Regions from separate parts of the Pseudoalteromonas sp. T1lg122 genome, predicted to be linked through region 1. Evidence: predicted binding sites of a transcription regulator. Region 1 holds the regulator's gene; the other holds the start of a gene.
What was found. The regulator NrdR, encoded in region 1, represses ribonucleotide reductase genes. The targets are predictions, from matches to a motif close to AAACACNANATNTNGTGTTT.
Positions count from the first base shown of each region.

Region 2: nrdA (class 1a ribonucleoside-diphosphate reductase subunit alpha) is a predicted target of NrdR. The motif match lies at 1,563-1,582, and genes of this name have one in related genera.

Region 1 is NZ_PQCG01000031.1:364,317-367,742, reverse strand. It holds gene C2M33_RS12475 (riboflavin synthase) at 1-379, opposite strand, end outside; gene ribD (bifunctional diaminohydroxyphosphoribosylaminopyrimidine deaminase/5-amino-6-(5-phosphoribosylamino)uracil reductase RibD) at 384-1,523, opposite strand; gene nrdR (transcriptional regulator NrdR) at 1,526-1,975, opposite strand; gene glyA (serine hydroxymethyltransferase) at 2,084-3,340, opposite strand.
Region 2 is NZ_PQCG01000007.1:341,969-345,394, reverse strand. It holds gene ubiG (bifunctional 2-polyprenyl-6-hydroxyphenol methylase/3-demethylubiquinol 3-O-methyltransferase UbiG) at 1-619, shown strand, start outside; gene C2M33_RS06940 (HAD family hydrolase) at 619-1,293, shown strand; gene nrdA (class 1a ribonucleoside-diphosphate reductase subunit alpha) at 1,684-3,426, shown strand, end outside.

The sequences.
Region 1 (3,426 bases):
TATCTGTACTTAGCCAGTACTCTGTTGCACGAGCATTAGGGCTGATACTTTCAACGGTCGCAATACCATCAACATGGCCTGACACTAAGTGTCCACCTAAACGAGAAATAGGTTGCATGGCTTTTTCAAGATTAACTGTTTGCCCTTTTTTGTAATGAGCAAACCCAGTTAAGCTGATGGTTTCGTTTGATAAGTCAGCACTAAAACCATCGCTATGTTTAGCGACAACCGTTAAACACACACCGTTGGTGGCAATACTGTCACCGAGCTTGACGTCTTTCATATCCAAATTAGCGCTTTGAATACGAATAGCTAGATCACCTTGCTTTTGTGTTAGTTCAACAATTTTACCTGTTGCTTCAATAATTCCAGTAAACATAGTGCTACTCTTTATTTTCAATGTGTGTGGCTTGCTTTGCTTTTACCGCTGTTAGGCGGATGTCGTCACCAATCATCACTGTATCAGTAAAGGTCAGTGCAGTGATATCACTCATCATGGTGACTTCTGCAAAGTTTAGTAAGCTTTTGCCCATATCACCTATTAACTTAGGGGCAATATAAACAATGTATTCGTCAATTAAATCTTGCTCAGCAAACACGCCAGCGAGGGTCGCACCTGCTTCGAGCCAAACGTGATTAAATTGTAGTTCAGCAAGACGCTTTAAAACCGCCGATAAATCAACTTTATTATTAACTGCTGGCACTACTTCGTGTTTAACAAAGTGAGGCCACTTAGTTTGATTATCAAGCGACGTGGTAAAAATTATCACCGGGCTCTCGATGCTGAATAACGCAAGCTCAGGCGTTAACCTATTTTGTGAGTCAATAATGATTCGGGTAGGTTGGTGTAAAGGCAACGAGGTCGGCATGCTAAATGGCAACTCATCAACACGGACATTAAGTTTGGCATTATCGCTAATAACGGTGTCTGCACCGGTCAAGATAGCACAGCTTTGCGCACGAAATGCTTGCACGTCTTGGCGCGCTTTAGGACCTGTTATCCATTTACTTTGGCCATTATTGAGTGCGGTTTTACCATCTAAACTGCACGCCATTTTACAGGTTACATATGGCAACCCTGTTTCCATTCGCTTTAAAAAGCCTTTGTTTAAATCCCGCGCTTGTTGCTCAAGTAAACCAGATGCCACCTCAATGCCAGCATCGGCTAAAATCTGTAGGCCACGACCACTCACAGCAGGGTTTGGGTCAACCATAGCAGCAATCACCTTGCTAACACCCGCAGCTTTTAAACCTTCGGCACAAGGCGGAGTTCGTCCATAATGACTACAAGGCTCTAAAGTGACATAGGCAGTAGCACCTTTCGCTTTGTCGCCAGCTACAGCCAAGGCATTCACTTCAGCATGGCCCTGCCCTGCTAATTGATGAAACCCTTCACCGACTATTTCGCCATCTTTAACCAAAACACAGCCAACATTAGGATTTGGCGTCGTAGTAAAACGGCCGTGTTTAGCAAGCTCAATGGCACGCGCCATATAAGCAATATCAAGCTCTGTAAATGACATGATTAATCACCTAAACGAGCGATTTCTTCACCAAACTCGCGAATATCTTCAAATGAACGATAAACCGAAGCAAAGCGTACGTAGGCCACTTTGTCGAGTTTCTTCAGAGATTCCATGATGCACTCACCAATCAAATGGCTAGAGATTTCACGTTCACCCGTGGCACGAAGTTGAGATTTAATGATGTTAACGACTTCGTCGACCTGCTCAGTGCTGACTGGGCGTTTCTCTAAAGCGCGATGCAAGCCATTCAGTAACTTGTCTTCATTGAATGGTTCGCGGCTACCATCTTGCTTGATGACTCTAGGCATCACAAGTTCAGCGCCTTCAAAGGTGGTAAAGCGCTCATGGCATTCGTTACATTCACGTCGACGTCTCACTTGATGACCACCGCCAACAAGTCGAGAATCAATTACTTTGGTATCTTTTGCTGTGCAAAAAGGGCAATGCATAGGGTTCAACTTCCGTTTATAAAAAACAAAAAAAGGCCGCTTTATAAGCGGCCTTTATAATAGCAAAAAACAACGCTATTGTTATCTTAATTACGGTTTAACCAGTAATTAAGCGTAAACTGGTAATTTTTTACAGATAGCTTTAACTTTCTCTTTTACTTCTGCTTGTACAGACTCATCGTTGATGTTGTCTAGTACGTCACAGATCCAGCCAGCAAGCTCTTTTGACTCAGCTTCTTTGAAACCACGGCGAGTAATAGCCGGAGAACCAATACGAAGACCAGACGTTACGAACGGTGAACGAGGGTCGTTTGGTACTGAGTTTTTGTTAACTGTGATGTTTGCGTTACCTAGTGCAGCGTCAGCATCTTTACCTGTGATATCTTTATCGATTAGGTCAAGAAGGAATAAGTGGTTGTCTGTTTTACCAGAAACAACTTTGTAGCCACGCTCTTGTAGTACTTCAACCATCGCTTGTGCGTTCTTAACTACTTGTGCTTGGTACGCTTTGAATTCTGGTTGTAATGCTTCTTTGAAAGCAACCGCTTTAGCAGCGATGATGTGGCATAAAGGACCACCTTGACCGCCAGGGAATACAGCGCTGTTTAGCTTTTTGTAGATCTCTTCATCACCACATGCAGAAACGATTAGACCGCCACGAGGACCCGCTAATGTTTTGTGAGTTGTTGTTGTAACAACGTGTGCGTGAGGGATTGGGCTTGGGTATACACCAGCCGCGATAAGACCAGCAACGTGAGCCATATCTACGAATAAGTATGCACCTACTTTATCAGCGATTTCACGGAATTTAGCCCAGTCAACAACGCCTGAATATGCAGAGAAACCAGCGATGATCATTTTTGGCTTATGCTCTAATGCAAGTGCTTCAACTTGAGCGTAATCAATTTCGCCTGTTTCTTCATTTAGACCGTATTGAATTGCATTGTACGTTTTACCAGAAAAGTTAACGTGTGAACCGTGAGTTAAGTGACCACCATGAGCTAAGCTCATACCTAGTACTGTATCATGTGGCTGAAGAAGTGCTTGGAAAACAGCTGCGTTTGCTTGTGAGCCCGCATGTGGTTGAACGTTAGCGTAGTCAGTGCCGAATAACTCGTTTGCACGGTCAATAGCTAGTTGTTCAACAACGTCAACATGCTCACAACCGCCATAGTAACGTTTGCCTGGGTAACCTTCAGCGTATTTGTTGGTAAGCTGAGAACCCTGCGCTTCAAGTACGCGTGGGCTACAGTAGTTTTCAGACGCGATCAGTTCGATGTGCTCTTCTTGACGAGCCGTCTCTTTAGTGATGGCTGCAAATAACTCTGGATCGAAATCCGAAATATTCATGCTACGTTCTAACATGGGGTCTCCTAAGGCAACGTGTATGGTGTTTTTTTGAAGGCTGTATTGTACGCTTAAAACGCACTTTTGCCTATCTTGTAAAGATG
Region 2 (3,426 bases), on a different contig from region 1:
CCTTCATGAAATAAATCCTCTGCGTTTGGATTTTGTCGCTGATAAAGTGGGCGGCTTATTTGATAAGGAAACTTTAGATGTTGGCTGTGGTGGCGGCATTTTAAGTGAAAGTATGGCGCGCATGGGCGCAAAAGTAACCGGCATCGATATGGGCCAAGAGCCTTTAACCGTTGCTAAATTACATAGTTTAGAAACAGGCGTGCCTGTTGACTATATAAAGGTACCTGCAGAACAGTTTGCTGCTGAGCACCCTGCTCGCTTTGATGTTGTGACCTGTATGGAAATGCTTGAGCATGTTCCAGATCCAGCTTCTATTATCCGCGCTGTCGCTGAGCTTGCTAAACCGGGCGCCGATGTGTTTTTCTCAACACTAAATAAAACACCAAAAGCTTATTTGTTTGCCATCGTAGGTGCTGAAAAGCTATTAAAAATGGTGCCTGAAGGTACCCATGACCACAAAAAGTTTATCAAACCTGCACAACTTATTGCGTGGGCTGAAGAAGCGGGTCTAAAAGTAAGAGCCAGTACTGGCCTTAACTACAACCCATTTTCAAAGCAATACAGCTTAAATGATGATGTAAGTGTTAATTACATCCTGCACTTTGAGAAACTAGCCTAATGAGTGGTGTGCAAACACCCTCTATCGATTTTGATGCCTTTATTTTTGATTTAGATGGCACACTACTCGATACCGCAGATGATTTAGGTGGCGCATTAAACCGTGTGTTAGCAGATGCCAATGTGGCCCCTGTTGCTGAACATATATACCGCCCTGCTGCATCTAATGGCGCTAATGCATTATTAGAAGCCGGCTTTGGTGATAAATGGCCTGAACTTGAACAACTTGCTTTACGCCAACAGCTTCTGGATTACTATGCCGAAGATATCGCTGTACACAGTAAATGCTTCACTGGCATCGAGCAGCTTTTAATTGCGCTTAAACAAAACAATATTAAGTGGGGCATTATGACCAATAAGCCCGGCTTTTTAACTGAACCTTTAGTGCAAGCAATCCCGTCATTAAGTAATGCCCAGGCTGTTGTCAGTGGTGATACATTAGCTGTGGCAAAACCATCGCCGGATCCACTTCTCCATACCGCTGAAATCTTAGAGGTTGATCCGAGCCGTTGTTTATATATCGGTGATGCTGAGCGTGATATTCAAGCGGCAAAGGCTGCGAATATGTACAGCGCCACGGCGTTATGGGGTTACATACCCAGTCTAGACGCTGCGCTTGGCTGGCAAGCGGATTTTAATTGGCACTCGCCAATTGATGGCTTTAACCATATATAGTGTTATTTAATATCTAAAACACCATATATTGTGATCTGATTTACTTTTGAACATTCTTTGATGATAAAAAAAACAGTCAAAATTTATTTTTAATTACGGTAAATTTTCTGGATCTTTTGTTGATTTCTACAAATTTCGTCGTCTATGAATGTTCAAAGGTTAATGGTTACTAACACAAAGCGTTTATCCAATAGTTATCCACAAAATGGGGCAATTCTATCCCTTGCAAAACAGCGCAGACCACACTATCTTGTGATCTGCAATTTAAACAACACCAGATATTGTGGCTAAATGTTATTCAATTAGTTCTCTGGTGTTTAATAATAATAATTACATAAAGAATACCTTTGTCTTTACAACTATAATTTCCCAAGGAATACAGGCAAAACTATGAACCAACAGCTATCTGTAAGCAAACGTGACGGCCGTAAAGAGTCACTTGATCTAGATAAGATCCATCGCGTGATCGCTTGGGCCGCAGAAGGTCTTGATAATGTGTCTGTCTCACAAGTTGAATTAAAATCTCATATTCAATTTTATGACGGCATTCGCACCGACGACATTCATGAAACTATCATCAAAGCTGCAGCTGATCAGATCTCTAAAGATACGCCTGATTACCAGTACCTTGCTGCTCGCTTAGCTGTATTCCATTTACGTAAAAAAGCATATGGCCAATTTGAGCCACCACGCTTATACGATCACATCACGAAATTAGTTGAAGACAAGCGTTATGATCAACACCTATTAGTTGATTATACCGAGCAAGAAATTGACGAGTTAGATGCTTACATCGATCACAACCGTGACTTAAACTTCAGCTACGCTGCTGTTAAGCAACTTGAAGGTAAGTATTTAGTTCAAAACCGTGTTACTGGCGAAATTTACGAAAGTGCACAGTTTTTATATATCTTAGTGGCTGCAAGCTTATTCTCTGATTATCCAAAAGAGACACGTCTTGATTACATCAAGCGTTTTTACGATGCAGTATCGACATTCAAGATTTCATTACCAACACCAATTATGGCAGGTGTGCGTACACCAACACGTCAGTTCAGTTCATGTGTATTAATTGAATGTGGTGATAGCCTAGATTCTATCAATGCAACATCGTCTGCGATTGTTAAGTATGTTTCACAACGTGCAGGTATTGGTATCAATGCCGGTCGCATTCGTGCGCTAGGTAGCCCAATTCGTAACGGCGAAGCGTACCACACTGGCTGTATCCCGTTTTATAAACACTTCCAAACAGCAGTTAAAAGCTGTTCTCAAGGTGGTGTACGTGGCGGCGCAGCAACCCTATTCTACCCACTATGGCACTTAGAAGTTGAAAACTTACTTGTGCTTAAGAATAACCGTGGTGTTGAAGACAACCGTGTTCGTCACCTTGACTACGGTGTACAGTTCAACAAATTAATGTATAGCCGTTTAATCAAAGACGATTACATCACATTATTTAGCCCGTCAGATGTACCGGGTTTATACGATGCGTTCTTTGAAGATCAAGCCAAATTTGATGAGCTATATGTTAAGTACGAACAAGATGAGTCTATTCGTAAAAAGCGTATTAAAGCGATTGAGTTATTCTCAATGTTCGCACAAGAGCGTGCGAGCACAGGTCGTATCTACTTACAAAACGTTGACCACTGTAATACGCACAGCCCGTTCATCTCGACTGTGGCGCCAATTCGTCAATCTAACTTATGTTTAGAGATTGCATTACCGACTAAGCCGCTAAGCAATGTAATGGATGAAGAAGGTGAAATTGCACTATGTACGCTTTCAGCGTTTAACTTAGGTGCTATTGAGTCATTAGATGAATTAGAAGAGCTTGCTGAACTTGCTGTTCGTGCCCTTGATAACTTACTTGATTTCCAAGACTACCCAGTTCCTGCGGCTAAAAACGCAACAATGGGTCGTCGTACGCTAGGTATTGGTGTTATCAACTTTGCTTACTACTTAGCGAAGAATGGTAAGCGTTACTCAGATGGCAGCGCAAACGCGCTAACTCACAAAACATTTGAAGCAATTCAATATTATCTAATGAAAGCATCAAATGAGTTAGCAAAAGAGCGCGGTGCGTGTCCTAAATTTAACGAGACAACGTATTCTCAAGGCATTATGCCAACAGAT